4 regions of the Fusibacter fontis genome follow, and region 2 is predicted to be linked to each of the others. Evidence: riboswitches for the same ligand, from Rfam matches in the RefSeq annotation. Region 2 holds a riboswitch; each other region holds the start of a gene.

Region 1 (8,131 bases), 570 kb from region 2:
ATTCTAAATATGCTTTGTATTTTTTTAGCTTTTGTGTCAACCCAGATTGACGCTTCATCTCATGTGTCCGACGAATCATCTCGCCAAGTGCGCGTTTATCTCCCACGAGTACGACGAGTTCCCGCGCCCGTGTAATGGCAGTATATAGGATATTTCGGCTCATGAGCATCGGTGGTATAAAGGCCATTGGCATAATCACCGCTTTAAACTCACTTCCTTGACTTTTGTGTACGGTGATGGCATATGCCAATACCAGCTCATCTACTGTTGGAAAATCATAAACAACCTCGCGCTCTTGATCATAGATGACGGTAAGCGTCCGCTCCACTTCGTTTATTTCGGTGATAAAGCCAATATCGCCGTTGAAGACGCCCTTGCCTTCCTCGGCGTATTTGCTCGTCCACTCTAAATTGTAATTATTTTTAATCTGCATGACTTTGTCCCCTTCACGCAGTTTTCGCTTGCCAAATGTGCGTTCAACTTTCTTTTTATTTGGCGGGTTGACAACACTTTGAAGCATATCATTTAACGCTTCGACCCCCACACCACTGCTTTTAACAGGAGATAAAACCTGAATATCTTCCATTGGGTTAAAATTATAATAGTTGGGGAGTCTTTCAAGAACGAGATTCTTAATCTCTGCCAAGATGGATTCTGCATTCGACTTTGGAATAAAGAAAAAATCTTTGTCCGCTTTATTTAAAACAGGCAGCTCTCCTCGATTGATCATATGAGCATTCACGGCGATTAACGAAGATTCGCTTTGCCGATAAATTTCCGTCAAACGATGTGTCTGGATCCAGCCACTATCAATTAAGTCTTTTAAGACACTTCCTGCCCCTACAGATGGCAATTGATCGGAATCCCCTACAAAAATAACATGTGTTCCAAGTTCTACAGCATCTAACAGTCGATACATCAAGATGATATCGACCATCGATATCTCATCGATAATTAAAACATCTGTCTTCAGTGGACTCTCCGCGTTTTTTTGGAAATTGTTTTCACCTTGAAACTCTAATAGACGATGAATGGTTTTGGATTCCCTTTGTGTGGTTTCCGTCATTCGCTTAGCCGCTCTGCCAGTTGGTGCTGCAAGCAATACTTTCTTCTCTTTCACTTCATAGGCTTCTATGATTGCATTAATAATCGTCGTTTTTCCAGTTCCAGGACCACCGGTTAAGACAAAGACCCCTTCGCTAATAGAAGCTTTTACAGCTTCTTTTTGTTTTTGCGCCAGTAAAATCCCTCGTTTGGATTCAAAATTCGTCATAAATTCGTCAAATTCGTAAAAAGAATACTGCGCCGCATGGGTGGCAAGCTGATAGAGTTTACCTGCCACTTGTTGCTCCGCATAATATAAACTTGGTAAATAAACGGCAACGACATCATTTTCCATTTGCTCGACAAATACCTGTCCCGATATGACCATTTGCTCAAGCTCTTGACTAACTTCTTCCATATTGACGGAGAGTTCTTGCTGCGTACGCTTTAATAAAAATTGCTTTTCGCAATACGTATGTCCACTTGTGGCCTCGTAATTGAGAATATACGTCATGCCGGATGCAATTCGAAATGGCGAATGGAAGTCAATGCCAAGCTTCATGGCAATTTGATCCGCTTGTTTAAACCCAACCCCGACCATTTCATCTGCAAGTATGTATGGGTTTTTCTGAATTTTAATGATGGCTTCATAACCAAATCGTTTATAAATGCGCATCGCCATGTTCACAGATAAATTGAGTCCTTGAAAATACATGACAAAATCTCTGAGTTCATATTGTTCTTTATAAGACTGAACAATTTGCTCGAGTTTTTTCGGACCAATTCCCGGAATTCGGATCAGTTCATCAGGACTATTTTGGATGACGTCCAATGTACGTGTCCCAAATGCTTCTACCAATAGTTGAGCGGTGGTATCTCCAATTCCCTTGATAATGCCCGACGCTAAATACCGGTAAATTTCATCCGATTCAGTTGGTCGAATATGTTCTGCATACTCGACGTTGAGCTGTTCTCCATAAAATGCGTGCACTTCAAGCTTACCCCAAACGCGCATGCGATCCCCTTCTCGAATAAAAGGGACAGTCCCTTTGATGCTGAGGAGTTCGTCATCTACTTCCATAATGGCGATGACATACCCATTTTCTTCATTATAATAAATGATGTCGTATACGACGCCTTCGTATATGATCTTATCCTCTTGTGATTGCATAATATGCCTCGACTTTTCCCGAACTTATGTTCATATTTTATCATAATTCGTGCTTCTAAGACATGAAAAAAGCAGAAACAAGGTGAATTGTTTCTGCTCTGTGTTAAATAAATTGTGTTGAATGAATGATATTATTTACCGAAAGCTTCACTTCTAAGAATGTCTGCTTTGTCTGTTTTTTCCCAAGGCAATTCAACATCTGTTCTACCGAAGTGACCGTAAGCTGCTGTTTGTTTGTAGATTGGTCTTCTTAATCCAAGGTTGTTGATAATTGCGCCTGGTCTTAAGTCGAAGTGTTTATCTACTAAATCCGCAATTAAATCTTCCGATACTTTCGCAGTGCCAAAAGTTTCTACCAATATAGATACTGGATGCGCAACGCCGATTGCATAAGCAAGTTCAATTTCACATTTTGAAGCTAAACCAGCTGCAACGATGTTTTTTGCTACGTATCTTGCCGCATAAGCCGCAGAACGGTCTACTTTTGTTGGGTCTTTACCCGAGAAAGCACCACCGCCATGTCTTGCATAGCCACCGTAAGTATCTACGATGATTTTACGGCCTGTTAAACCTGCATCTCCTTGAGGTCCACCGATTACAAATCGGCCAGTTGGATTCACAAGAATTCTTGTATTCACAAATAAATCTGCAGGAATAATCGGTTTGATAACATGCTCAATTAAATCCGCTTCAATTTGCTCTCTTGTGACTTTTGCACTGTGTTGTGTTGAAATAAGAACGGTATCAATTCTCGATGGTCGACCATTTTCATCGTACTCAACCGTTACTTGAGTTTTTCCATCTGGTCTTAAATATTTTAATGTGCCGTTTTTTCTCACTTCAGATAATCTTTTCGCCAATCTGTGTGCTAAAGAAATAGGAAGCGGCATGAGTTCTTCAGTTTCATCACAAGCAAAACCAAACATAATCCCTTGGTCGCCTGCTCCAATTGCTTCAACAGCATCTTTCATGCTGCCTTCTTTGCTTTCAAGCGCTTGGTTAACGCCCATTGCAATATCATCTGATTGCTTGTCAATTGCAACAAGCACGCCACAAGTATCGCCGTCAAAACCATATTTTGCTCTTGTGTAGCCAATTTCTTTAATCGTAGAACGTACGATGCCTTGGATATCTACATAGCAATTCGTCGTGATCTCTCCAGCAACGAGCACCAACCCTGTTGTAACAGAGGTTTCACAAGCAACACGAGCGGTTGGATCTTGAGTGAAAATAGCATCCAAAATAGCATCTGAAATTTGGTCACAAATTTTATCTGGGTGACCCTCAGTCACCGATTCAGAAGTAAACAATCTTTTTCTAGACATATAAAACACCTCCATAAGTTTTAGTACTGCATAAGCAGTTCAATCCTTTTATCGCATTTGATGAATCGTAGGCATAAAAAAAACCTCTTCGCAAGAAGAGGGTGTGTTTTATTACAATCTCATCTTCCAGGTATCCGTACTACCCGTAGGATTTAGCACCGTGTATAACCGGTTGCTGGACTTCATAGGGCCTATTCCCTCCATCTCTCTTGATAAGGATTACTATTAAATTTACTTGACCATAATAGCACACATCTGAAGCTTGTACAACACAAAAATCATATTTTTTTGACTTATTTTTATGTGCTTTGGAGTTTAGTATAACTAAACTCAGTTTTTCCAACGCCTCGACAGCCCAGCTACTGTGCTAAAAAATCAAATAAATTTTCATAATGACTATTGATGAAATCAAAGATGACTGGATCGTCTGTTTTGATCTCACACACGAAATGAAGACTTTCTTCATACGCATGTTTTTCCCTTAAAACGGCATCAATCGACTTCAAATTATCTTCTGAAAATGAAGCAATGAGCAGCTGACGGTTTCGTGTGAAAAAATACATGGCATAAATGTCCCCGTTTAACAGATAAGGATTCTCCTTAACGTGGTCGTTATGTGCATTAAACTCAATAAATAATTGTCCTTGATAATAACTTTGACGCATCATCTCAGGATTATCCTGAACAAATTTTCTCTCAAAAAAGGCATCTTTTAACTGTGTCACGATAATATACTCAGGTCGATTAAGATTAAAACTAGCTTCAATGCTGCTAATCGTCAGTTCTTCGAGTTTTTCTATCGCACACACGCGTTTTTGGGATTTGTCAATTTGAACTTCAAATACCACAATTCGATACCGCTCTTCGTAATCCACCACTGACTCCGTTCGGTACGTCGTTCTTTCTTGTTCATCACGGAGCAAAAAATTGGTGTTTTTAATCAGCGTATAGGGCTGTTCAAAAAAAGTCGTGTTTTCGATGAGCAGCTGATCTGTCATCAAATGACGTATGGCCTCAACATCACACCCGACAATCCGCATCAATAGATAATTCAGTAGTTCTGTATCTTGACCCAACTCGGGCGTAAGCTTATAAAGTAACTGTTTGACTTCTGCCTCAGTGAGTTCATCCCGAAATGCACTGAAATACTCCTGAAACACTTCAAAATCCACGTGTTCTTCAATGCTTTCTGGGTGTTTATTATAAGCCGTGAGCACGAGATGTACATACTCTGGCTTTGACAGTTTAACAAATCGTCCACCCAACCCTCCAGTTACTGATAAAATGTGATTCTGAAGGGTTTCATCCGTGGGATTATAGAGATGATGATACCCATCGATTCCATAGAGTTCATAATCTAAGTGAAAGATCTGAACCAATCGATTGCCTAGTTGATCTTGCCAATATGCGACAAGTCCAACAACCCCCATCAATCGCGTATTCGTTGCTTCAATGGTATTCAGTTTCATTCCGGTAAATAGATTGAGGTCCATATTGAGCAATCACCTTTCGTCCATATGCGTCATTATACGCTCACTTTATCCAGTATTAATTGTTTATATTTTTCTAATTTCACCTGTGCAGCCTGATGATCTGCATCACAAATTGAAAAATAAATTTTAAGTTTTGGCTCAGTTCCCGATGGCCTTAGAACCATCCACGAAGTTTCATCAAGATAGAATTTTATAACATCTGCTTTCGGCAAACCAGTTTCATCTTGAAGGTAGTCGATTTTTCGCATATAGTCGAGCATATCAGACGACTGTGTTCTAAATCGATTCATGATAATGCCCATGTTCGCGCCACCTTCTTTACCTTGAAAACTCTTTGAAATCGTCTCATCCACATAGTAACCATGGCGTTTAAAAATCGACATCAACACATCGTAAAGACTCAAGCCTTGCTGTCTATAATACTCAGCCATCTCAATTGCAATGAGTGTTCCCATTACGGCATCTTTGTCGCGAACATGCGGATCAAATAAATAACCATAGCTCTCTTCATATCCCATGATAAAATGTTGCGAATCCAGTTCAATTTGTTCACCGATAAATTTAAATCCAGTGAGTGTTTTTTTCAACGTCACACCGTAATGTTCTGCTTGAACTTTTGCTAAATCAGATGAAACCACTGTATTTACAACGTAGTGATCCCGCGTCAATCCCTTGCGAGCAGATAGGACGTACTCCATAAATAAAGAGCCTATTTGATTGCCGTTGAGCGCCATATATCCATGATCTGTTTTTAACATCAATCCGATGCGATCACAATCTGGATCTGTTGCGATGAGCAAATCAGCTGAGCACGATTCTGCTGTTTTAAGTGCCTCTTCAAATGCACTGACATTTTCGGGATTCGGTTGTTTGCAGGTTGGAAATTCACCATCTGGAACCATTTGATTGGTAACTTTTACAAGGCCTTTGAAGCCCATCTCATCTAATACACGCGTAACTGAGTATCCACCTGTTCCGTGAAGCGGTGTATAAACGACTTTCAGCTGCGAATGAGCAATGAGTTCAGGTCGAATTGCCACTTTTTTGACCATTTCAAAATAAGGCAAATCCACTTCTTCACTGATGACTTTAATGTGGTCATGTTCCACGGAATCGATAATTTTCACGTCTTTAAAATCTGTGATAGCCTCAACGTGTGCAACAAGTGCATCTGCTAAGTGCGGAACCAATTGACAACCTGTTTCGTCATAAACTTTATAGCCATTGTACTCCGGTGGATTATGACTCGCTGTAATCATCACCCCACCCATACAGTTCAGTTCTCTAACGGCAAATGAAAGCTCCGGAGTCGTTCTGACTTCGTTAAATACATAGGCTGTAATGTGATTTGCTGCCATAACGCGAGCTGTTTCAAAGGCGAATTCACGTGACATTCTACGAGAATCATATGCGATTACGACAGATTGATTTGCCGAGATGTGTGGCTTTCTTTCAAGCAAAAAGTTGGCAAATCCTTGAGTGGCTTTTCGAACGATATAGGCATTGATGCGGTTTCTACCGGCGCCAATAACCCCTCTCATACCAGCAGTTCCAAACTCTAAATCTCTATAAAAACGATCTTCTATTTCATCAGGTTGATTGCTTATTTGTTCTAATTCATTTCTAAAGGCGTCATCAAAATACGGATTCTCTAACCAATTTTTATAATGCTCTTGAGCGTTCATTTTACTTTCTCCCTTCTATTGGTAACGTTTTCAACTTCAACATTTTATCATAGATTATTTTGGAACGCTAGGGTTCCAAACATCATTCATCAGAATCAAATACAGATTCACTAAAAACAGTTTTTGCATTTTTTTCGGAAGAAGTAGAACACTCTTATTGGGAAGAATGGAAAATAACCGCTTCGCAATGGATTTTTCGGTTTTACACAGTTGCTCATAATTGGTTTGATAAATGGCATCCACTGTATTGACGAATTCATCGTAAGACCGCCATTTAAAACGTTCTAAGTGAATTTCAGACGCTAAGAATTCATAATATCTTAAGAAAACTTCACCGTAACTCAGATCGTCTTCAATTTTGAGCAACGAAGCAATCATAGGGACGATCTCTTCAAAAATCAGGCGTTTATTTTTTTTGGAAGTATTTAAAAAAGTGCTTAATTTTTCAACGGTTGCATCGGATATATTCAAGAATTTTTTCACGATAATGGATTCGTCCATCATATTGGTTACATAGTACTGAGTGCCAAACAATCCTTTGATGACGCGCTCCGTGTCAAAATAGCCCATTCGAATGTTGTAAGCAGCTTTTTCTGGATCGACTTCCATCGACCGCCCTAACGGTTCAGATGGACTAATCATAGTCACTTTATGCTGATGCGTCCGTTTGACACGCTTAATCCTACCAGTAGCATTGAGTCTGATGGCGATGATGTCGTCACACCCTCTGTCGATGAGCATATTAATGGGTAAATTATCATAAAACGCCCCATCAATCATGCGTTTGTCATCGAATTTTTCATCTTTAAATGCAGGTAAATTAGACGATGCAAAGATATAATCGTGCATTTTTCCCTCTGGAATGTCCGCTTTAAACAAGGTAACAGGTCTCAAATCCGTTAGGGAAAGTGCAACTAAACCAAAGTCCACATCAGATGCCCTGACCTTATCTTCGCTGACAATCGCTCTCATTTTATCTTTAAATGGCGAAATATCCACACCACCTTGTTTTAACATATCGATGATAAATGCTCGAACTTTTTTGGCATCCTCTTTAAACTCGTAGTTCAATATTTTACGTATCAATTCTGCATCCCCATTGACCACATCATTGAGCTCCGTCGAAAGCCATATTTTTTCAGCTCGATCAAGTCCTTCAGAAAGAATGAGTGCGCCATTGATCGCCCCAATAGACGTTCCTGTGATCACTTGGTAATCGATTCCCAAATCTCTCAATGCTTTTAGTGCACCAATATGATAAGAACCCTTTGCGCCACCACCTTCAAGTGCAATGCCCCTCATATGTCCTCCTCTAGTATGTCTCGTTTTATATCTAGTTGTAAGTCTTACTTAACTAAGTTTCATTTAACGTCTTCACTTTGTAAGATTGTTGCATTCTCTACTTGCAAAATG
Region 2 (8,131 bases):
TGGTGCTTGGCTTGAATGGTCAAGTAAAGTAGGTGTAACGGCACCAACTGAAGAAGCACCAGTAGGAGAATCAGACGGATCGTGATGAAGATCTATTTCAATTCCAATGGAGGATTATATGAAAACGAATAAAAAGTGGTTAAGTTTAGTACTAGCACTCGTATTAGTTTTTTCAATATCAGCATGTAGTAAAAAAGAAGAAAGTACGACGATGGATGTTGCTACAACTGAAGCGACTACTGCAGCCGTAACAGAAGCAACAACTGAAGCACCAACAGAAGCAGCCCTTGATATGGCAGCGCTCGTATCGGATTATTTTAAAAACATGCCAGAGCACATCTATAAAATTCCAGAAAAAGATTTTGTAGACATGGTAAAAGCAGGCACAACGGATATGACCATTTTGGATATTCGTTCAGCTGAAGATTATGGTAAAGGTCATATCAAAGGCGCTGTAAACATGCCTTGGGGACCTGCAATTAGCGAAGGTTTATCAAGTATTCCTGCAGACAAGCCCGTGTTTATTTACTGCTACACAGGTCAAACTGCTGGTCAAGCAGTTACAACGTTGAATATTGCTGGTTTTGATGCAAGAAGTGTCAATTTAGGTTGGAATTTCGGGATTTCAAAAGTAGAAGGCGTTGCAGATGTAACAGTAACAGATGCAGCAACTTTAACAGCAGGCGTAACTGAAATAGATCCACAAATTCAAGAGGCAATGACTGCATACTATACAGGTTTAGCAGCAGTTGCAGATACACAATATAAAAACTACAAAATTTCTGAAGCGGATCTTAAAACAATGGTCGATGCAAAAGACGAGTCTATCGTGATCTTATCTGTAAGAAAAGCTGAAGATTATGCAAAAGGACATATTCAAGGCGCTTTAAATATCCCATTTGGTAAAGATATGGCAGATTCATTTGGCACATTACCAACAGACAAAAAAATCGTGGTATATTGCTATACAGGTCAAACAGCAGGTCAAGCAACCGCTGCGTTAAGATTAATGGGATTTGATGCAGTTTCATTAAACGGTGGTATGGGAACAGCTGCCAATGCACCACAAGGTTGGTTAAATAATGGATTTCCAGTTGTCACAGAATAATCACTAGATTTCGGAGTGACTAGAACTAATCAGAATTAATTAGAATTAATTAGAAATGATTTCCTTCACTAATAAGATGTCTTATACTAACGATAAGGCATCTTATTTTTTAAGTGAGAATGAAAGAAAGGGTATGAGCATGCGAACAATTCGTTTTAATCGACCGTTTTATGGTGATCATTGGCAGCAATTTGCACTGGAAAAATTAGAACAACATCATCATGAAAACGCTCAATTCGAACTTGAACTGCGTCATTTGATGATAGAACACCTCCAATTGTCGAGCAACCAACGTATGGTGTTGACGCAGTCTGCAACACATGCACTGGAAATCATGGCATTGGCGCTTGGACTTGGCCCGGGAGATGAAGTGATCCTCCCTTCATATACATATGCAGCCACTGCAAATGCCTTTGCTAGATGTGGTGCTCAGTTGGTTTTTGCAGATGTTCACCCAGACACGGTGAATATCCACCCGGAAATAGTGGCAGATTTAATTTCGCCGAAGACTAAAGCCATTGTCCCCATCCATTACGGGGGCTATGCTGCGGATATGAAGGGGTTTGAAGCACTGATAAAAGGAACTGGCATACACCTACTCGAAGATGCCGCTCATGGCGTCGGGGCAAGCTACGCAGGCATGCCCCTTGGAACTCTGGGAACGATGGGATGTCTAAGTTTTCATCATACAAAAAATCTCACATCAGGTGGGTTTGGCGGTTGTCTTTATATCCGTGAAGCGGCAGAAACACATCTAAATGTCGTGCACGAAATATTATACCAAGGGACGGATCAGTGGGCCTTTCATCAAGGCAAAGTCGACCATTACCGTTGGAATCGCCTTGGTGGAGAATATGCTATGCAGCCTTATAATCGTGCCATGTTTAGTTTGGCGCTGCCACACGTTGCGACGATTACTCAGAAGAGAAAGGCTTTGGCAGAGCGATACGACGCTCTAATAAAAACACACCTATCGGTTGAAGTTTCAAGTGGCCGAATACATCTTCCATTTAAAATAAACGACGCCGATGAAAATGGTCATATCTTTTATTTGAGGCTTGAAACCGCCCAAGAACGTGAAAAACTTCAGACGTATTTGATGAATCGGGGAGTGGCTGCCTATACGCATTATGAACCGTTGCATCTTTCTGGTGCGGGCAAACGATACGGCACGTTTAAAGGCGCAATGACTGGAACGAGAAAAGTCTCAGAAGGTCTTTTAAGATTGCCGATGTTTTTCGAACTTACAGAGGATGAGCAAGAATATGTGGTAGAGTGTTTAAGGGACTTTTATCGGTCAGAAGGTTGAAGCTTATGGTGGTGGAGAAATGGATAGAATGCAAAGAAGGATATGCATTACAGGTGGCGCTGGGTTTATAGGCAGTTATTTTGCTAGTGCACTTGATTCAGAGTTGGATTCGGTTATGGATTCAGCCAAGCAACAAGATCATTCAATCGTCGTGTATGATTTGCTGACGTATGCAAGTGATTTGAACCGTTTAGAGGGTGTGAATTACACACTTGAAGTGGGGGACGTCTGTGATGAGGCGCATTTTTATGATGTTTTAAAGACTTACCAGATTACCCACGTCATTCACTGTGCAGCGGAATCTCATGTCGATCGAAGTCTATCGGATGAAGCGCCATTTAAACGCACCAATATTTTGGGAACACAAGCAGTTCTGAATGCGTATCGCCGTTATGTTCAAGACATGCAAATTGATGCTGGACTTTTCGTACATATTTCTACGGATGAAGTGTACGGCTCAATCGGTCCTGATGAACAACCTGCAGAGGAATCGTGGCCATTTCATCCGGGAAATCCTTATGCAGAAAGCAAAGCAGAAGGAGAGAAAAGGGTTCTTGAAAACCACTCAGAGAGGCTGAGATGTTTAATTTTGCGAAGTAGCAACAATTTTGGTATTGGGCAGCATCGAGAAAAATTAATTCCAAAAGTGTTAGCACATATCGAAGAAAATATCCCGATACCCGTTTACGGAACGGGAAGTCAGATGCGGTGTTGGTTAAATGTGAAAACCTACGCAGAGATCCTCGTTCGCCTCGTGCACATTTACGACCAAGATCCACGTCAATCATTCTGTGAGATTTATAATATCGCTGGAAAGCAGACCTATACCAACCTTGAACTGGTGAATCTCATCAGAGCAGAGGTGAGTGGTCACGTTATAGATCGGGACGGAAAGTCTTCGGTACCTATACAGTTTGTTGAGGATCGAAAACAGCATGATTTTTACTATTATATAGATGATTCAAAGCTGCAAATGCTTTTTAAGCAACATCATGTTGAAGCCGTGCAGTATCGGACTTTATCTGAGTTTTTATCGGAGTATGTTAAGATGAAATCCGGTGATAAATCCATTCCATCTGATAAATCTATTCCATCTGATAAATCTATTCCATCTAAAAAATTCGTTAGATCTTCTTAATCCATAATAAAAACGCCCAATGCATCTACAAATGCATTGGGCGTATATTTTTGGGTGGGAAACCTCTTTCTATGTGGTAGATTTAGAATGCAGGTACAACTGCACCTTTGTATTTTTCATTGATAAAGTTTTTAACGCTTTCAGATTGAAGGGCTTTCACAAGTGCTTGAATCGATTTGTTCTCAAGATCAGCAGGTCTTACAGTGATGATGTTTGCATAAGGAGATTCTGCACCTTCGATGATAAGAGCATCTTCAGATGGATTGAGTTCAGCTTCAAGTGCATAGTTCGTGTTGATTACAGCAGCATCTACATCGTCAAGCGTTCTAGGAAGTTGTGCAGCGTCGATTGGCTTAAATACGAGTTCAAGTTTGTTTTCAACGATGTCTGCTTCAGTCGCTTCGAGATTTGCAGCATCTTTTAGTTTGATGAGGCCATTTGCCTGAAGTAAAAGCAGTGCGCGACCTTCGTTTGTCGGATCATTTGGAATAGCGATGGTTGCGCCTTTTTTAAGATCATCGATACTCGTCACGCTGTGTGAATAAAGACCAAGTGGCTCAACGTGTACCGTTCCGGCACTTGCAAGTTCGATTTTGTGTTCCGCTGCAAACGAGTCCATGTAAGGCACATGTTGGAAGAAGTTCGCATCGAGTTCGCCGTCGTTTAATGCGAGATTCGGTGTGACATAATCCGTAAATTCAACAATTTCAAGTTCGATGCCCTGTGCTTCAAGCTCAGGTTTGATAAATTCTAAGATTTCAGTATGAGGAACAGGTGTTGCGCCGATTTTGAGCGTCACTTTTTCAGTCGCATCGCTTTTTTCAGTTGTTGCTGTTGCGTTTGAATCTGACTTTGAACCGCAGCCAGTGAGTGCAAGTGTTAAAATCACAAGAACTGTGATGAGTTTAAAAATTGAGTTTTGATGGAATTTTTTCATTTGAATCCTCCTAAGATTAATTGAAGTGATCAAGCAATCGGTATCCAGACTTTGAGTATCTAGACTTTGAGTATCTAGACTTTGAGCATCTAGATTTTGAGTACCTATGCTCTAGATGTTTTTATAGAGTGTGATTGCCTATCTTCTTCTAGATTTGAGTATTTGACCAGCAATTAAATTGCCGCTTGTTTGAATGCCTTGAACCAATAAAACTAAAACGATAATCGTTGCAAACATCACGTCGGTTTGAAAGCGATGATAGCCATATCGAATCGCTAAATCGCCAATACCACCACCGCCAACAGCTCCTGCCATTGCAGAGTATCCCAGTAAGTTGATGACGGTAATTGTCGTCCCAAGCACGAGTGAAGGGAGCGCTTCGGGGATAAGCACTTTCACGATAATTTGTAAGGGACTTGCCCCCATGGAAATAGCCGCTTCAATAACGCCGCCGTCGACTTCTTGCAAAGCACTTTCCACGATTCTTGCGAAAAATGGAATCGCAGCGACGACTAGCGGTACGATCGCCGCACTTGTTCCGATGGAAGTACCGACGATCAGTCGTGTAAATGGAATGATGAAGATCATCAAGATGATAAATGGAAGTGAGCGCGTGAGATTCACTAAGTAGGAAAGGGCCGAATGCAAAATGCTTTGCTGTAAAATATGTCCTTTCGACGTCACCACCAATACGATGCCAAGCGGTAGACCCAGTATAACGGTAAATGCGGTTGACCATAGAACCATTGTGAGTGTTTCAATTGTCGCAATTTTTAATAGATCAAGTAGATGAAAAAGATCTAACATGCTACCACCTCCGTTAATACATGATGCTCATGAAGCGCTTGAATCATTTGATGAAACTTGTCTTCAAAGTGTTCTACCGACTCGTTTTCATCTGGTATAATTTCTATGAGCAAACGCCCAATAGATTGATTTTGAATATTTTCAATCGTTCCAGACAAAATGTTGATATCAACATTATAAGTTCGGACGAGTTTGGATAAAATTGGAGACTGTGCACTGCCATCTGAAAAGATCAACTGTACACGTTTGCCTTTCACAGGAACATTTTCAGGAATTTCCAGTTCGCCAATAAAATGTCGTGTCTCTTCGTCTACGACGCGGGTAAAGACCTCAATGGTATCCCCTTCTGCCACGACTTTTCCAGATTCTAAAATAGCGACTTTGTTGCAAATGGCTTTGATGACATCCATCTCATGTGTGATGACCACCAAAGTTACGCCCATTTCCATATTGATTTTTTTTAGCAAATCGAGGATCTGCTTGGTTGTTTTGGGATCGAGTGCGGACGTCGCTTCGTCGCAAAGAAGGATTTCCGGTGCATTGGCCAGTGTACGCGCAATTCCTACTCGTTGTTTTTGACCGCCACTTAAATTGATGGGGTAGGCCTGTGCCTTATCCGTTAACTCCACTTTTTCAAGGAGTTCCATGACGCGCGTATGAATTTCTTTTTTACTGAGGTTCATGAGTTTAAGCGGAAATGCGATGTTTTCATAGACTGTTTGACTGCTCAGCAAATTGAAATTTTGAAAAATCATTCCCATCTTTTGGCGCGCCTGTCTCAATGACTTGCCGTGAAGGGATAAAATGTCGAGCCCGTCGATGCTGATTTCACCAGACGAAGGGTCTTCGATGCGGTTGATGCATCGAACGAGAGAGGATTTGCCAGCACCACTGAGACCGATGATGCCGTAAATATCTCCTTTTTCAATTGTAAGGTCGATTCCGTCAATGGCTTTGATCGTTTGATCGCCTTTTAGATAAATTTTACTGAGTGCTTTAACTTGAATCATTTGAAAACTCCTTATTCCTAAATTTGAACAATAAAAAACTCCCTTTACAGTGCGCAGAAGCATGCAAAAGGAGACAAAGTCAATGAACCCTCTCACATCTTCCAGTTATACTGCCGGATTTAGCACCAATGCTATTGCTAGCTGGTTGCTGGGTTTCATAGGGCCGTTCCCTCCACCACTCTGGATATGAGTTTTCTAATATTCAACTGTAACACCGAAATACGTGTTCGGTGTGCCTTGCTATGAATTGGATTATACACAACAAAAAAAAGTCTGTCAACAACATTAATAAAACTTCACAAAAAAACGATTTGATATATATTACCTGTATTTTCAATGGTTTCAGAATAAATGAATTCCATATTTTTTCAGAATCGAGTATGCTATAATAAAACTATAACGTCTAAAAGTCAGCAACTATGAGGTGAATGATGAGAAAAAATTACAAATCTTGGCTGATTTTTGGTCTTATGATTTTAGCGATTTTAGCGGGATATTATATTACTTTAGAATCAGACTTATTTAGCGACATTGCCAATTCCATAAGTCCAAAATAATGGTAGTAGGGGGCATTTTATGAAAAAGCTTGTGTTGGATGGGATTCAATTTAAGAGTATCCATGAAAGTCATCAGTATTTGAAAGAGATATTCAATCTTTCCGATGAATACGATGAAAATTTAGAAGCTTTATGGGGAGAACTATCTAGCAATAAAGAACCGCTAGAGATCGTCCTAATGCATGAGCACAAAATGCGTCAATCACTTGGAGACTACGCAGATCGCATTATAGAAGTGTTTGCTGATTTAACGCAATACAATCAAACCATTTATTTTACTAGAAATTGTAAAAGTGAGCTGGAGGATTAATGCATGAAAACAACTTTGTTTATTTCTGAATCAACCAATCCTTGGTTTAACCTATCATTTGAAGAACATTTAGTGAATGAGGTAGCCGAAGACGAAATCTATTTTTATTTGTGGCAAAATCAAAACACCGTGGTCATCGGGAAACATCAAAACCCATGGCGTGAAGTTTTGGTCAATGAGCTAGAAAAAGATGGCGGAAAACTCGCGAGACGTCTATCCGGCGGTGGCGCCGTGTTTCACGACTTAGGAAATCTCAATTTTACGTTCGTCATGAATAAAAAACACGAAGATTTACACCGTCAACTAAAAGTCATCGTCGATGCAGTACAGTCGTTGGGAATTGAAGCGACATTTTCTGGACGTAATGACATTTTAGCGGAAGATAGAAAGTTTTCTGGCAATGCCTTTTATTACGGAAAAGAGAACTATTATCACCACGGAACAGTTCTCGTAGACGTTGATATGACAAAACTTGGGAGATATCTCAACGTATCGATGAAAAAACTTCAGGCAAAAGGTGTTGAATCCGTGAAGTCTCGCGTCATCAACCTCAGAGAAATCAATCCTGAGTTGACCATACAGCAGATGGTTTTCGCCCTTGGAGAATCCTTTGAATCCGAGTATGGAAAAGCAGGAGAAACCTATTATATTTCAGAGACCAATGCACCTGAAAAGGCACTGGATCGCTTTAGACATTATGCGTCTTGGGACTGGCTCTATGGCAAAACGCCCAACTTCGATGTCACCATTGAAGAGAAATTTACATGGGGTGAGTTGGTACTTAGCTTTAGGCTTAAAGGCGCTACGATAGAAGAGTGTGGTATTTACTCAGATGCCATGAATACTGAACTTGTAGAGGCACTGCAAGGTATTTTTGATGGCAAACGACTTGAAAAAAATGAACTCTCAACGGCACTGAAAGAAGCTTTAGTGGATGCAGCCTTGAGACCACAAT
Region 3 (8,131 bases), 570 kb from region 2:
GGTAAAAAAACCAACCAACGGCTTTAGAAAAATCAACATAAAGGCACCTGCTAAAAGTGCGATAAGCCCTTTAAATGTAATTGTCTGTTCAATGACTTTGGCCGTTTTATCCAAATCACCCTGACCATAACTTTGTGAAATCATCGATATGGAACTCGTGCCAATAATGTCATTAAAAACATACAAAATAACCGAAATCGTGCTATAAATCGTCACCCCAGCTACTGCTTCTGGTGAAATCATTCCGACAAAAATCATATCAACGACATTAAATAGCGTTTGAGCAAAAAAGCCAAGCATCGTTGGAAGTGCCATATAAACTAAATTTCCATAAATGTTTCCCTGTGTTAAGTCTTGCTGTTTCATTGTCCCTCCCAAAATGATGGTCTCCAATTATTATACCCCAAATGACAAAAAAACGCACCTATGTTCTGTTTTTCAAAACATAGGTGCGTAATTGAATTTCATTTACTTATTCTTATTTACTTATTTGTATCGATCTTCTGTGTCATATTCGTCTCTTTCATCGACTTCTTCAAAATCCACTTCGTTAGGATCATATTCTGGCATCACAATCGCCATAATGATGTAAATTAATATAGGTGAGCCAATTCCTAAAAACACCGCCAACAACCAGATGATACGAATCAGTGTAACGTCTATATTAAAATATCTCGCTAAACCTGCACATACACCAGAAATCTTTCCTTCTTTTTCGATTTTACATAATTTTTTCATCTATCGTTCCTCCTAATTTGCATAACCGCTCTATATATTCAATATAGGACAACTAGAAGAACAAATCAAGTATTCTAGCGGATTCTAAACCGATTCTAATCATATCCTAACTTTTGATTCGCCTATCGATATTCACTCTTTAGCAAAAAATGTTTCTGCTATACGAATCATATCACTTGCATCTTTGGCATATGCATCTGCGCCGATTGACTGGCAAACTTCTTCAGATAATACAGCACCTCCTACAACAACCGTCACTCGATCTAAACTGGATTTCAGTAATTCAACAGTTTCTTGCATGGAAACAACTGTCGTCGTCATAAGCGCACTCAATCCGACCAAATGAATATCATTTTTTTGACAAACCTCTAAAATACGTTCAGGTGCAACGTCTTTTCCCAAATCATATATTTGATATCCATAATTCTCTAATACGACTTTAACGATATTTTTTCCGATGTCATGAATGTCGTTTTTAACCGTTGCCAATAGGATTTTCCCCCGATTTAAGGTCGCTTGTCCAGATTGACTCATCGCTTCTTTAATAATAACAAACATATTTTGAACAGTTTCTGCCGACTGTATCAATTGAGGTAAAAACAAACGTCCAGCCTCATATTGGAGACCGACTTTATTTAAACTCGGAATAATGATTTTTTCCACAATTTCAAGGGGTTCAATTTGCGATAATGCTTCACGCGTCAAAGTCACGGCTTCCATTTTTAACCCTTTTTCAATTGCAGTTTCAAGTTGTGTTAAAAGAGTATCTGATGCTGTTTGACCGATTTGAAGAGTTTGACTGGTTTGAAGAGTTTGACCGGTTTGAATCGATTGATCTGCATTTACAGTTTTTTTATCATTTATTGCATATTTTTCAATATACTTTGTCGCATTGACATCTTGATAACTCAACACTTCGTAAGCCGCTATTGCAGCCATCATTTCACTATTGTCAGGATTGATAATAGGTGCTTTTAACCCTGCATACAAAGCCATAGTTAAATACGCTAAATTGATAATAGAACGTTGTGGAAGACCGAAGGATACATTACTAACGCCAAGCACCGTCTGAACACCGAGTTCTTTCGTCACGCGTTCTATGGCCTTTAATGATTCGAAAACTTCAGCCTGTTGCGCGCTCGCAGTCAAAGCCAAACAATCAATGAGAATATTTTCTCTTGGAATTCCCAATTTTTCTGCATCGTCAATAATGCGTCTTGCGATTTGAACACGCCCTTCTGCGGTAGGTGGAATGCCATCATCATCAAGCGTCAGTCCTAACACACAAGCACCGTATTTCTTTGCAATTGGCAAGATGGCCTCTAGCGACTCTCTTTTTCCATTGACTGAATTTATCAAGGGTTTTCCATTGTAATACCTGACTGCTTGTTCTAAACACGTCACACTTGAAGAATCCAATTGAAGAGGAACAGAAGAAATACTTTGAATGGATTGCATCAAGCGCGTCATCACTTCAGCTTCGTTAATTCCCGGAACGCCCACATTGAGATCTAAAATTGCAGCGCCTTGTTCCACTTGAATCAATGCTTCTCTAATCACATAGTCATCATTTTCGTTGAGTAACGCCTCTTTGAGGAGTTTTTTTCCAGTTGGATTGAGACGCTCACCAATAACCGTAATGTCTTCACCAATCGTAACGGTTTGTGCATATGAGCAGATTCTCGTTTTCGGCTTAAATTGCTTCACGCGTTTTTCAACATCAAATGTTTCCACTAGCTTGCGAATGAGTTTTATATGTTCCGCATCAGTTCCGCAACATCCACCTAGTAAGGAAACGCCAAGTGTCAAATACGTTTGAACTGCTGATTCAAACTTTTCATAATTTTTGTCAAAAACAGTCACCGAATGAATCAACTGCGGAAGTCCTGCATTGGGCTGAACCATTAAAGGCAGACGCGTTTCCTTGACAGCAACTTCAATTAAAGGAATCATTTCCTGCGCTCCAAAAGAGCAATTAAATCCAATGGCACTTACACCCAAACCTTCAAGAGTCGTCACCATGCTGATGACATCCGTCCCAAGAAATGTTCGCCCAGACGATTCGAAACTCATGGTACACAGAACGGGGACATTTGAATGCTCAACTGCAGCTAAAACGGCACATTTTGCTTCGTAAAGATCAGTAATCGTTTCAATTAAAATAAAATCACATCCGGCTTCAACGCCTGCGATGACCTGTTCTTTAAACAGTTCATACGCATCGTCAAACGACAACGACCCTGAAGGTTTTAACAAGGCACCTAAGGGACCAATATCTAGTGCAATATATCTCGGTTGCACCTCTCCAAAGCGTTCGTAGTACATCTTTCTTGCACTTTTTGCAATGTTTATCGCTTGTTCTATGGTTTCAGAAACATTGCTTACTTTCAGAGCATTTGCACCAAATGTATTGGTCGTGATCACATCACAACCCGACATTAAATAATTGAGATGAATCTTTTGTATCACCTCAGGATGTGTGTGATTATATGTTTCAGGAGCGACTCCAGGTGGCAAATGTTGTTCCTGTAGCGCCGTCCCCATTGCACCGTCAAATACTAGATTTTGTTTCGTAATGATGGATTGAAAATATTCTCTATTCATGATGAATCCTCCGATAATGACATGTTTTTAATAGACACTGACTACAGTCATTGCCACAAGTTCTGACAACGCTGTTGATTGGAACCTCTGATTCTCCCATGACAAATATCACAGATTTTTCAGGAACGAGCTGATAAGCATTCGTTATGAAGACACCCATACTTTTTTCCAGTCCTAAATATTCCCCAAGGATCTTTTGAGCGGATAACTTCAAATCTCCATACCCGGGACTATATCTTTGACTTGTATAACGTCCATTTTCACGTGAGACAGTCGCAATTTGATCTTGACACCAATCACAATAGGCATCTACAATAACGGATGCGCATGCATCTGCAACAACGCCAACAGATGGCGACAAATGCATTTGTGCTTGTATCCACTGTGAAATGTCTTTTCCAATCGTAACTGCGACCATGTAAAGGCTATCTGATGGAGTAATTGTCCTCGCTAAATCACTGGAAACAATAGAATCTACCGCCACTCCTTCTGAACTTAGTAGTGTAAGTTCATCCTCTTTGATTGATATATCACATTTAACGATCTGGTGTTTAAAATTTGCACGCTTTAAGCATTCACGTACACCTGTTTGAATAAACGCCAGTTGTTCTTCATTTGCAGAATCCCCTTTAAAATGAAGGTACCTTAGAATCGTTTCACTGGAAATATAAGGTTGAATCATCTCTTTGATAGATTCATGAGCATTCAATTGAATCGTTCTCATATTCACCGCCACAATCGATCTATTTTTGTACCAATTGGCACGTATCAGATGTCGTTAATTTTAAAATGGAACCTAAATTTTGGACAATCCTCTTTGCAACTTCAGGCTTATTCATCACATATAAGTGAATCCCATCAACACCATTTGAAAGCAGTTCCACGATTTGATCACATGCATATGAGATTCCCGCATCCTTTAATGCTTCAGGATGATTTTCGTACTTGTTTAAAATGCGTTTAAATTTATCCGGTAATGTCGCACCACTTAGCTGAACCATTCGCTCAATTTGAACTTTGTTTAGAGCCGGCATGATTCCCACCGTTATCGGCACATTGATGTCCAAACTTCTCGCTTCATGTTCGAAAGACGTGTACTTTGAGTTGTCAAAAAATAATTGCGTCACCAAAAAATCCACACCACATGTCACTTTTTCTTTTAAGTGAATCAAGTCAGTTGTAAGGCTTCTCGCTTCAATATGCCCTTCTGGATAACAAGCTGCTCCAATGCCAAAATCCCCAATACTTTTGATATACGCAATCAAATCGGATGCATATAAAAAATCACCTTTAGATGCATTGAGTTCTGGTTGAATATCTCCTCGCAATGCTAAAATATTCTCGAGGTTTTTAGCTTCAAACTGTTTTAAAATAGCTTGAATATCTGATTTTGAAGCATTTACACTGGTTAGATGCGCAAGTGCTTCGATTTGATAATCGTTTTTAATCTTCGCAGCAATTTCCACTGTATTCATCTGGCGTTCAGTTCCAGCTGCGCCATATGTCACACTGATATAATCTGGACTTAAGAGTGCGAGTTCATCGATCGTCCGATACAGACTTTTCACATCACCTTCGCGCTTGGGCGGAAAAATTTCAAAAGATAGAACCGGTCGGCTTTGACCAAATAAATGGCTAATTTTCATCAAGTACTCCTTTTTTGAATGATTTACCTTTCCAAAGAGCGAATTTAACGTTCAAAAAAACGTCGCTTGGGAAAGCGACGTTTATAAGATCTTTCACTCTCTCATCTTTCATTTCTTACGAAATGCAGGAATTGGCACCTTGCATCAAATGGGATGCAGGTTGCTGGGCGTCATGGAGCCTGGTCTCTCGGCCTCTCTGGATAAGGAATTTATTCAATTGTATTGTATCATTCACTAGAACGATTGTTGATATGTTAGCACAATTTTTTTTAAGATGCAATACCTTCAACTAAATTTTTTATGCACTTACACGTTCACTAGAGGATTTAGAAGATTCTTTTTTATTGAGAATTTCCATTTCACCTTCTTCAATAAACTGATTCGAGTAGAGTTCATAGTAATGCCCACGTCTATTCATCAGTTCTGCGTGATTGCCTTTTTCGATTACCTGACCTTTTTCAATGACTAAGATAACATCCGCATTGCGAATTGTCGACAGACGGTGTGCAATGATAAAGCTCGTTCGATTCGAAAGTACGCGATCAATAGCATGTTGAATTTTTGCTTCAGTTTCCGTATCAATGGATGAAGTTGCTTCATCGAGGAAGAATAAACTCGGTTTCGCAATAATTGCTCTTGCGAATGAAATCAGTTGTTTCTCACCAGTTGATAACATTGCTCCACTTTCACCAACTTCAGTATCATATCCTTTTTCAAGTTTCATAATAAAATCATGTGCATTGACTGTAATCGCTGCTTCAACAATTTCATCATCTGTTGCATCCAGTTTACCGTATCGAATGTTCTCGCGAATGGTTCCACTAAATAGATGTGGCGCTTGTAGTACGTAACCTATATTAGAATGCAACCAGCTTTGCGAACGTTCTTTATAATCTTTTCCATCAATGAGGATTTGGCCAGCTGTCGGCTCATAGAAACGACACGCCAAATTGACAATAGTACTCTTACCCGAGCCCGTCTCTCCAACTAAAGCAACGGTTTGACCTTTTCTTACTTTTAAGTTAAAGTCTTTTAAAATATACTCGCCTTCTTTATACCAGAAGTCGACATTTTTAAACTCTACTTCACCATAGATAGATTCCCAGTTTTCAGTCTTTAAATGGTAATGATCCCCATAAATTTTTTGTACAAAATCACTTTCCGTAATCTCTTCTGGCTCGTTGATGAGCGACATCACTCTTTCCGCTGCTGCTTGTGCGCTGATCATCTCTGTATAAATTCTAGATAGTTCTAAAACTGGATCAAAGAATTGACGTGCATAGGTAATGAAGAGCATCAATGTCCCATAAGTAATCACTGAATTCATGACAAACTTACTTCCAAAGTATAATGTCAGTACAGTCCCAATCGCCGAAATAAATAACGCCATTGGCATGTACCCTGCAGAAAGTGTACCCGCTCTGACAGAAGTACGTTTCATATCTCGAGTAACCTCTCCAAACTCTTCGCGATTGAGTTCTTCTCTTACAAGCGTCTTCGTCGTTTTTGCGCCTACGATGCCATCATTGTATAACCCTGTAATCTTTGAGTTGATTTTGCGAACATTTCGGTAAGAAACGAGCATTTTCTTCTCAAAGAACACGCTGATAAATGCAAGGAGCGGCAATGTTACTAATGTCACAACTGCCAGTTTCCAGTTAACAACTAACATTACCACTGAAACACCTGCCATCATGGCAATTCCCCAAACGAGGTCAACAAGCCCCCATGCAAGAGTTTCAGAGATTTTGGTTGAATCAGATGTCGTCCTTGCGATCATCCAACCTACTGCATTTTTATCATAATAACTAAATGACAACTTCTGTAATTTTTCAAAACTGTCTTTGCGCATTTTATAGAGCATTTTCATCTCAATTTTACCTGCGTGACGTATAAATAAGAAAACATCTAATCCAAGTAAACATGTCAAAATGAAATACGCAACGCCTACAAACCAAAGTCCATCTAAGTTTCTTGGTTCAACGTAATGATCAATCGCATACTGTGTCACAAGTGGAAATAGAACATCCAGTGCTGCAAGTGAAATCATATACGTACATAAAATTAAAAAATCTTTCTTAAAACTTCTGAAATACACAAACATCTGTTTCCAAATGGTCTTATCGTATTTCAATTTCATTTCTTTTGTATTTTCCACGAAAATCCCTCCTTAAATTTGAACGATTCAAACTTTAGAGTTTTATATAACCATTTTTTGTAAATCCCAAATTCGTTTATATAAGCCTTCTTGTTTGTGCAATTCGTCATGTGTCCCAATTTGAATGATTTTTCCCTCATCCATAACTAAAATCAAATCTGCTTCTGCCAAAGTTGTAATTCTATGGCTAATAATTAATGTTGTAATATCTTTGCTACGTTTTTTTAGTGCACGTCGAATTCTCATATCGGTTTCAGTATCCACCGCACTTAAAGAATCATCAAATACCAAAATGCGCTTGTCCGCATCAATAATAGTTCTTGATATTGCAACACGTTGTTTTTGACCACCTGATAATGACACACCTTTTTCGCCAATAATGGTTTCATACCCATCTTTAAACTCAATAATGTTATCATGAATCGATGCCATACGTGCTGCACCTATAATATCTTGTTCATCATACTTTCTATCGATAATTCCGATATTTTCTTTGACTGTTTTTGCATACAAATACGGTTCTTGTAGAATCAAACCAATTTTACGTCTAATCCAAGACTTTTTAATGGTTTTAAGTTCATGCCCATCAATTTGAATGCTACCTTCGTACTCATAAAGTCTTTGTAACAAATGCACCATCGTCGATTTACCAGAACCTGTCGATCCTAAAATCCCCAAAGTTTTACCTTTTTCAAGTGTAAAGCTAATATCCTTAAGGGCAACTTTTCCATCTGGATAAGCGAAGTTAACATGTTCGAATTTAATTGCACCTTGAATGTCAGGTTCAATTTCATCTGGTAACTCTTCTTCTATGATTTCATTCATAATTTCATTGATCCTACCGATTGCAACCGTTGTCTTACCAAACTCACTCAGAAGTCTTCCGGACTGCTTAACTGGCCATAGGAGCATCGATTCATAAGTGATAAACGCCATCAAAGTACCAATGGTTACTTCGCCGGTAATGACCATTCTTGAACCAACC
Region 4 (8,131 bases), 310 kb from region 2:
TATCAAGAAATTTATCAAAGCTAATTGACTTAATAAATTGTTTATTGATATAGACTCAAATAATAAATAGGAGGTCAAAATGATTGCAGTAGATATTTTTGATGAACCTGATGAGTTCTTGATACAAAGATGCAAAAACGACCCAGAGGTTATACCTTATATTCTTGAAAAGTATGTTTATTTGGTAAAGTACTGTGCACGGAAAATGTATCTAAATGGTGGAGAATTCGAAGATCTATTTCAAGAAGGATTTTTAGGGCTTTATAAAGCCATTCTTACATTTGACAGTAAAAAATCTAGTTTTAAAACATTTGCAAAATTATGTATTGAAAGAGCAATTATCACCGCAGTAAAATCAGATAATAGAAATAAACACAGTGTGCTTAATTCATCTATCCGTTATGATGCTTTTATGGATAATGAGCATATTAATTTTGAAGAGATGCTAAATTTCAGGTCTTCTCCAAATGATGATCCTTTGCATAAATTAGTAAATTATGAAAGCTATAGCTTCTTGGAAAATCAAATACATGAAAATTTATCAAAGTATGAAAGGAAAGTATACGATTTATATATACGGGGTATGTCATATAAAAATATTTCAGGAGAATTAGGAACTTCTATAAAATCTGTTGATTCAGCAATCACAAGAATCAGGCAAAAAGTTCGGATAGTTGTAGATAGCAGGGAATGATTGTTGAATTGTAATATTTTGTATGACAAATCAGAACGTGTGATTTGAAATTGCTTTGTTTTATAAATTTGTAGTTAAGCATTAAAAACAATTATAATGGATGCTGAAATCGTTAAGAGTTAATTGATGGTTATAAAAATAGATCACTCAACTGTAATTATATGGAAAAATCAAATGGTACAAGCCAAAAAACAACTACAATTATGTTTGGTTTAATTTTTTTATCGGTATGTGAGTTTAGCCAATTCATTTAATGAAAGAATAAAATTAATTATATTTTTAGATATAAGTGATATGTTTGTAATAGGACTCATCACAAGCTTTAATTCCCATCCCCTTATATGACTTGTTTCGTTGGGTTTTACTATTTTTTCATGCTCTGATATGCTCATTCAATTAGATAATTCGCGATCAGACGAAAGTTCTTTTGTTATTCACCAGCTGAATTTGGATCTAATTCGATTATGAAAGTGACATAGTGTCTTTAGATACCGTATTTAATTGCAGTAAATAGTTTGTTTAACGGCTTAGATATTAATAAATAATAGCAAGTTTTAGCTTATATCATCTTAAAAGGCAATAAATAAAGTTATTAAATAGAGTTATAGTGAACTAAAACAAAAATAATTTAAGGAGAATAGTTATGTCAAAATTAATATACGGAAAGAATAATCAAGTTGTGTTTAATAACGAGTTAGAAAAAAAAGAAGCATTCGAGTACCTGATTAACTCGGAAAATGTAGATATTTATGTTCATGAAGACAATCAAAATCAAGGTGCGTGGACATCTGAAGAGCGTATTCATTTCAAGAAAGAAGAAGGTATTCCGGATTGTTTGAAAAGACAAATTACAGCTGGTAGACCAGGTTTGTATGGTAGAATTAACTGCAAAGAGTTATGTGATGAACTTCGTGCTTTAAGGAAAAAGTGAAATAAATTAATAATAATTTTTTTATATTTTACAAACTTACAATTTTTTTTAGTGAAGGCATTGATTATATCCTAAATTTAGGACTATTTACGGATTCTTTATTTCTTAAAAAAAGAGTATGTTCAGTTTCATAAAACTTCTTATTTAGTAGCAGTGTATATGCTGTATTTTAAATCATAATTGTTTATACAATTTATATGAGTTAAACGTACTCGAAGAAATAAGGACTAAGTCTATAGAGAATAGTATAGGTAATTTGATTTCGTCGTATGGATGAAAATGTTTGTTTTTGTCTATTTAACCGTTTATGCAATGAAATAACTGTATTCTTTATAATTATACACAAATAAAAGAAATTTCAGCAAAATCTAAAATTGTACAATGGATTTTCAAGTATATATAGTTATAAAAGTTCTTGCATTCCAACCATTGATTTGGTAAACTTATGATAGTTTAATAACGCTTATCAAGAGTTGTGGTAGAGAGTTAGCTCAGTGACCGCACACCAACCTACAGTATGTAAGGTGGTAATGCTAACATCGATAAGGAGAGATCAGAGCCTCCTTAAGGGCTTTTTTTTATGCCCAATTTTTGATAGAGAAAATTTAATAAATTTAGGAGGAATGTAAAATGAGTAAAGAGTATGATGGAAAGTTTAGAGTTAGAGGTGGTGTAGGTTATGCGAGCGCTATGTTTAGAGTAGGTGCACATCCTGGAACGTATTCTCGTAGTTTGGGTGAAGACGTAATTCAGAAGATGAATTTGTCACAATCGGTTAAAATAGCAGATTTAGAGGAATACTTTATCCTGACAATTGAGGATCGACCAATGATTTTAAAGTCCTATGATTTTGTGGAAGAAAAGCGATGTGAAGATGTGTTCGCCTTTGAAAAATGGTTGGAATCGACCATAACAGATTTGGTACAAGCAATGAATAAATGATATTTTAAGTGTAATAAAAATTAAGCAAAATAGTGAATATTCCTATTCGGTGGAGCCTCAGTTCCGGTGTGGCGTGAGCCACTTGTCCGGAACCATTGAGCCACCAGCGAGTTTTTAGTTATTCGCTTAATCGTTTATCTAGACCATAGACTTCTCGCATGGATAAATCTTTTGTAGGGTCTACACTTTCGATGTTTATCTTGTATGAATCATGTACGATGCGATCTAGTATTGCATCTGCTAAAGGTGAATCATCTCCACCAAGTTGATCATACCAACCTTCGTGTCGGTATTGTGAACAGAAGATTGTAGATGAGTGTTTTCTTCTTCTGTGCAAAAGTTCAAATATGTCTTTTGCTTCCGTAGCTGTAGGTTTTAATAGCAACCATTCATCAATAATCAGCAGCAAAGGATTAGAATATTTTGCCATTACTTTTTTATAGGTACCTTCGTTTCTTGAATGTTCAAGATCAAGAAGTAAGTCAGGAAGTCGCACATATTGTGTTTTAAACTTATGTTTACAGGCTTCCATGCCAAAAGCATTAGCAAGATATGTTTTGCCACTTCCAGTCGCACCTGTTATAAATATATTTCTAAATTCAGCTATATACTCACAAGTTGCAAGACGTTTAATCAAGTCTTTGTTGATTTTTCGACCTGAGGAATAATTAATATCTACGATACTTGCGCCGGGTTGTTCAAACTCTGCATTTTTTATCAAACGATACAGTCGATTATTTTTCCTTCTTGTGTACTCAATATCAACCATCATTCCAATACGATCTTCAAAATCAATATCTTTCATTTGAGGATCGGTAATTTGTTGACGATAAGCATCTGCCATTGCGGTTAATCGCATTTCTATAAGTTTATCAATAGTCGAATTATTTATCATTATTTTTACCTCCATAGTAGTTAGATCCGCGTGTTACACCGAATTTGTTCTTTACGATCTGCTCAGGTATAGGCTTTGGCTTATCAAGTATCCTAGCGGCAAGAATATTTTTGATACTCTTGTAACTTGGACTCGAAGTATAACTCAAAGCTTTTTCACAAGCTGCTTCAAGGCTTTCTTCAGAATGTCTCTCGGCTAGCCTGAGTAATCCCATGCAGCTTTTATAGGTTTGTTGCTCCACGCGACTGGAGGCAAGAATAGCGCTGATAACTTTATGTGTATGTGTGCCAATTTGTTCGGCCCATTTTCTAAAGCGATCGCCATTCCATTCAAGATACTTTTGATGATCTAGAGGCATATGCTCCAAGATGGTACTGTATTGACCCTTGCGTCCATAAAGTCGCTTGTGGGAGGCAATACGGTTATGATTGTAAAAGATTTCGATGACTCTATCTGTTACCCGCACATCTACTTTACGTTTGATATACTCATACGGAACGGAATATAGCATTCCATCCAAAGATATGTGATAATTAAACTGAACGGTGGCTTGTTTCCAGTCTGCCAGTTCGTAAGAGGTAGTGGGTAGTGGGCTTAGGAAAGGCAACTCTTCGTAGTGGAAGAGACTCCACCTGCTGCCTTCTTTCTTTTGGAAATCCTTTGAGTTAAAAATCTCAAGTTTTTCTTTAATCGCAGCATTGAGTTCCACTAAAGTGAAGAACTGTTCATTTCTTAAAGCAGCTGTAATCCAAGTAGAAATGTTACCAACGGTACCCTCGACATTTGCTTTGTCTTTCGGTTTTCTAACCCTTGCTGGAATGATTGCAGTACCATAATGTTCAGCCATTTCATGATACGTGGCATTGAGTTTTGGCGTGTACCAATCTTTGGTGTGAACTACCGCTGTTTTGCAATTATCTGGAACTAGAATCTTAGTAACACCACCAAAGTAGTTGTACATATGAACATGGGCCGTTATCCAAGCACGTTGCTTTTCATTGATGAAGGCTTCAACATACGCGTATTGACTATAAGTCATGACACTAACAAAAAGATATGCATCTATGACTTCGCCGGTATCGGGATCAATTATTTTGGCTGGATCACCAGCCCAATCTACCTCGACTTGTTCTCCAGGTTTTCGACTAATATGCATAGTTGCACGACGCTTTTGTTCATCCTCTTGAAGGTAACGACAAAACTGAGAGTACATGAGTGGTGTTTCACCGCTAAGTCTGCATTCTTCCATGTACTCAGCCCAAAGCAACTTCTTGCTTACACCGTTTTTAAGCAGTTCGCCTCGGATGTACGCATAGTTGGGTTGGCGCTTGCCATGAGGCTCTTTCTGAGCAGGGAAAAGTAATGTTTGCCACTCATGGTTGGTTCTTGTGTTACTCTTTGTCCACTGGACACCTAATTCGGTCGCTTTTTTAACTATTTTTGCGACTGTGTTGCGCGAACAAGAACAGCTGAGCGCAATATTTCGCTCACTAAACCCAAGACTTTTAAGTCTCAGAATTTCATTATAATCGGTCATTAAATGACCTCCTTTACATGTATTTACATCTTTTGGATGTATGATTACAGTATAAAGGTTTTATTTCAAATGGCTCACACAACGGAATGGTGGCTCAATCTAAAACGGAATGATGGCTCAATTATATCGGACAGGTGGATCAATTTAGTGCGGATTATTCAAAATAGCTTGAGGTAGCATTTGTCGTTAAGTGATAGTGCTGTGAAATGTATGATTCAGAAGAAAATTCTGTTTCATACATTTTTTTTGAAGAGAGTATATAAATACGAGTGAGCCCGAAGAGTATTTTATCGATGATGGCAATACGAAGACCTTTGAATTTTGTTGGGTAAAGTATGAAGGAAGCTTTTTCAATAACTTGAATTATCTAATATATGGAAATAAATTGTATATAAGCGTATAATAAAGAGACATAATGTACATATCAATATTTTGAAGACATTGGTAAAATATACATAGGTATTCACAAGATTGATGTTTATCAAAAAAATTATTGAATAGATAAATTCTGAGCTGCAAGCGTTTGTACTCAACGATTGATTAAAGTGATATTGGGGAATCCTAGCAGAAAATTTGATTCGTTGAGGCAACAAAATTTCGAGTGATCAACTATTGTTGAAGTCTAGGATAAGGTGGTTTATATGAAATACTTCAAAAAAGAAAAAATATATCCAAATGAAGCATTTATTCAAGAGGCGATCGAAAACTATTTTGTAGATACCGGTTATCAAATTGAAAAAGATGGACAGATAGATTTAATAGCAGAGAACGAGTCTGAAAAATGGATTATTGAAGCAAAAGGGATGACTTCTCAAACAACTGTTGATTTTAATACTTGTATAGGTCAATTGGCAAAAAGCATGCAATCTAATTTATATAAGTATGGACTAGCATTACCGTGTGAAGATAAATATAAGGCTCAATGCATGAAACTTCCGGATTATTATAGAGAGTTAAATAATTTACATATCATCGTTGTAAATGAGAATCAGGAAGTAAAGATAATTAATCCAAATGAACCGATTGTAGAGATGTGGTAGTTAAAAGATGTTGAGAAAAGAACCAAAATTGTTCAGGAAATAGAAAAATTGTGATAAAACAATTGATTGTTAAGCTTGTATTCACATTAACAGGAGCATTCATATGACATCCGTAACCCAATATAAAGTACTCATCTTAATAAAAGACAAAACCTCAAACAATTTTGTTGATAAAACTCATGAAGTCAGCTCGTACGAGAAAACGCGTACGGGCTATACTTTGATTTTTAGGTCTAATTCTAAGCCTTATCAGTTCAATTTTGAGCGAGTTCTTGTATTGACGAATCCTAAGGTTGTGAATATTGAAGGCGCGTTAGTGTCTGTGAGTTCAAGGAAAATAAACAATATTGAAATCATGATGGATTTTGAGATGTATTATAAAATCTTCTTCAGTAATAAAAAAGCAGAAATACATAGAAAAAATGATGTGAAGATTGAATATTCATGTTTGGTTGAACCTAAAATTCAGGACTTGAAACAGTATCTAGTAGCCATTTCAAATGCTTCTAATCAAAGCGATGATCAAGACTCGTTCTTGTCGAAGCAACTAGATAAGATCAAGTTTATTTCGCGTGAGTCTGTTTTTGCTGATTACTCATTAGGGAAAACAGTTGAACCTATTAAAAATAATGAGGTATTGGTATTTCCATTTGGATTAAACAAGAGTCAGAAGATTGCTGTGGAAAAGGCTATGACAAACAAGATTTCTATTATTCAAGGACCGCCTGGAACGGGTAAAACTCAGACGATCTTAAACATTATAGCCAACATTGTGAATCGGAACATGAATGTGGCGGTAGTGTCTGGAAATAATTCTGCTACACAGAATGTGTACGAAAAACTGCAAAAGTACGGCTATGATTTTTTCGCTGCACCTCTTGGAAACACAGAGAATCAAAAGCATTTTTTTGATGCGCTCAAAAATGAGAAAATCGATTTATCCAAATGGGCACAAAGTGATAACGATGTGGACCAAATCAAAAAAGAGGCGATCAAATCGTTAGTATATTTAAACGAACAACTTGAGCTCATCAACGAGAGAGCGATGATTAAAGAAAAACTGTCAAAGTTGAGACTTGAGCAGAAACATTACAATGTTTCGAGTTCTGAGTTCAATTTAAATGTGAATTTAGATTTTGATGTGAGGAAATTTGTACCTGTTAACAAGTGGAAAAGTGAGACGCTATTAAAGTTTATCGCTACCCTTGAAAGCATGAGTATGGCGTCGGATAAAGCCAGTTTTCTAGATCGATTAAAGTTGTTCTTTGAGTTTAGGTTTACAAAGATCAATCTTGATGAACAGGAGCTAAATTTATTGGTGCTTAAATTGCATCAACTTTATTATGAAAAGGCGATCAGTGAGTGCATTGAACGCCTCAAAGAGATCAAATCAAAGCTTAAATCAAGCAATTTTGAGAAGCTCATGGATGATTATCAAAAGCAATCTGAAATCTTGATGAAAAATGCTCTATATAAGCGATACCATGACATGGAGAGCCAGTCGTTTGATACGGGGACATTTAAAAAAGATTATGATTCATTTCTTAAGCAATTTCCTGTGATACTCAGTACAACGCATTCTATCAGAAGAAACATTCCAGAAGGTAGAAACTTTGATTATTTGATTATTGATGAAGCGTCACAGGTAGATTTGGTGACTGCGACGCTTTCAATGTCGTGCTGCAAGCATCTAGTGATTGTTGGTGACCCAATGCAGTTGCCTCATATAGTCAATGCAAATGTAACGATGCTCAATAGTACCTATATGGATCGATATCACATCGCACCTGAGTACGATTATACGAAGTTTAGCATTATAGAATCTCTAGTGGAGGTTTATGGCGATAGAGTTCCAATGACGATGCTGCAAGAACATTATCGATGTCATCCACAGATTATCCGGTTTTGTAATGAAAAATATTATGATAACCAATTGGTTATTATGACGAATGAACTTGAAGAGGATGAAGTGCTCAGCATTTTTAAAACAGCGCCTGGAAATCACGAACGACCACATCCAGATGGGGGATTTATCAACCTTAGGCAGATGGAAGTCATACGCGATGAAATTTTGCCGACACTTGAATTTGAT

The links. Region 2 has a riboswitch for S-adenosylmethionine ahead of ACZ41W_RS14280 (methionine ABC transporter ATP-binding protein). Riboswitches for the same ligand answer to the same signal wherever they lie in the genome.
Region 1: another riboswitch for S-adenosylmethionine. It lies ahead of metK (methionine adenosyltransferase); the one in region 2 lies ahead of ACZ41W_RS14280 (methionine ABC transporter ATP-binding protein).
Region 3: another riboswitch for S-adenosylmethionine. It lies ahead of metF (methylenetetrahydrofolate reductase [NAD(P)H]); the one in region 2 lies ahead of ACZ41W_RS14280 (methionine ABC transporter ATP-binding protein).
Region 4: another riboswitch for S-adenosylmethionine. It lies ahead of ACZ41W_RS00420 (hypothetical protein); the one in region 2 lies ahead of ACZ41W_RS14280 (methionine ABC transporter ATP-binding protein).

Annotation. Positions count from the first base shown of each region.
Region 1 is NZ_AP042445.1:2,558,547-2,566,677, reverse strand. It holds gene recD2 (SF1B family DNA helicase RecD2) at 1-2,215, opposite strand, end outside; gene metK (methionine adenosyltransferase) at 2,347-3,540, opposite strand; SAM riboswitch class I at 3,657-3,759, opposite strand; gene ACZ41W_RS11465 (hypothetical protein) at 3,900-5,033, opposite strand; gene ACZ41W_RS11460 (phospho-sugar mutase) at 5,066-6,718, opposite strand; gene ACZ41W_RS11455 (patatin-like phospholipase family protein) at 6,773-8,020, opposite strand.
Region 2 is NZ_AP042445.1:3,128,524-3,136,654, forward strand. It holds gene ACZ41W_RS14250 (sulfurtransferase) at 1-85, shown strand, start outside; gene ACZ41W_RS14255 (rhodanese-like domain-containing protein) at 119-1,108, shown strand; gene ACZ41W_RS14260 (aminotransferase class I/II-fold pyridoxal phosphate-dependent enzyme) at 1,248-2,417, shown strand; gene ACZ41W_RS14265 (dTDP-glucose 4,6-dehydratase) at 2,437-3,555, shown strand; gene ACZ41W_RS14270 (MetQ/NlpA family ABC transporter substrate-binding protein) at 3,638-4,492, opposite strand; gene ACZ41W_RS14275 (methionine ABC transporter permease) at 4,631-5,299, opposite strand; gene ACZ41W_RS14280 (methionine ABC transporter ATP-binding protein) at 5,293-6,309, opposite strand; SAM riboswitch class I at 6,401-6,500, opposite strand; gene ACZ41W_RS14285 (barstar family protein) at 6,886-7,176, shown strand; gene ACZ41W_RS14290 (lipoate--protein ligase) at 7,180-8,131, shown strand, end outside.
Region 3 is NZ_AP042445.1:360,130-368,260, reverse strand. It holds gene ACZ41W_RS01520 (MATE family efflux transporter) at 1-366, opposite strand, end outside; gene ACZ41W_RS01515 (PspC domain-containing protein) at 487-738, opposite strand; gene ACZ41W_RS01510 (homocysteine S-methyltransferase family protein) at 871-3,342, opposite strand; gene ACZ41W_RS01505 (hypothetical protein) at 3,335-4,066, opposite strand; gene metF (methylenetetrahydrofolate reductase [NAD(P)H]) at 4,086-4,988, opposite strand; SAM riboswitch class I at 5,087-5,195, opposite strand; gene ACZ41W_RS01495 (ABC transporter ATP-binding protein) at 5,287-7,146, opposite strand; gene ACZ41W_RS01490 (ABC transporter ATP-binding protein) at 7,189-8,131, opposite strand, start outside.
Region 4 is NZ_AP042445.1:96,056-104,186, forward strand. It holds gene ACZ41W_RS00410 (sigma-70 family RNA polymerase sigma factor) at 80-694, shown strand; gene ACZ41W_RS00415 (hypothetical protein) at 1,338-1,625, shown strand; SAM riboswitch class I at 2,086-2,174, shown strand; gene ACZ41W_RS00420 (hypothetical protein) at 2,256-2,567, shown strand; gene istB (IS21-like element helper ATPase IstB) at 2,686-3,462, opposite strand; gene istA (IS21 family transposase) at 3,452-4,999, opposite strand; gene ACZ41W_RS00435 (hypothetical protein) at 5,641-6,039, shown strand; gene ACZ41W_RS00440 (AAA domain-containing protein) at 6,143-8,131, shown strand, end outside.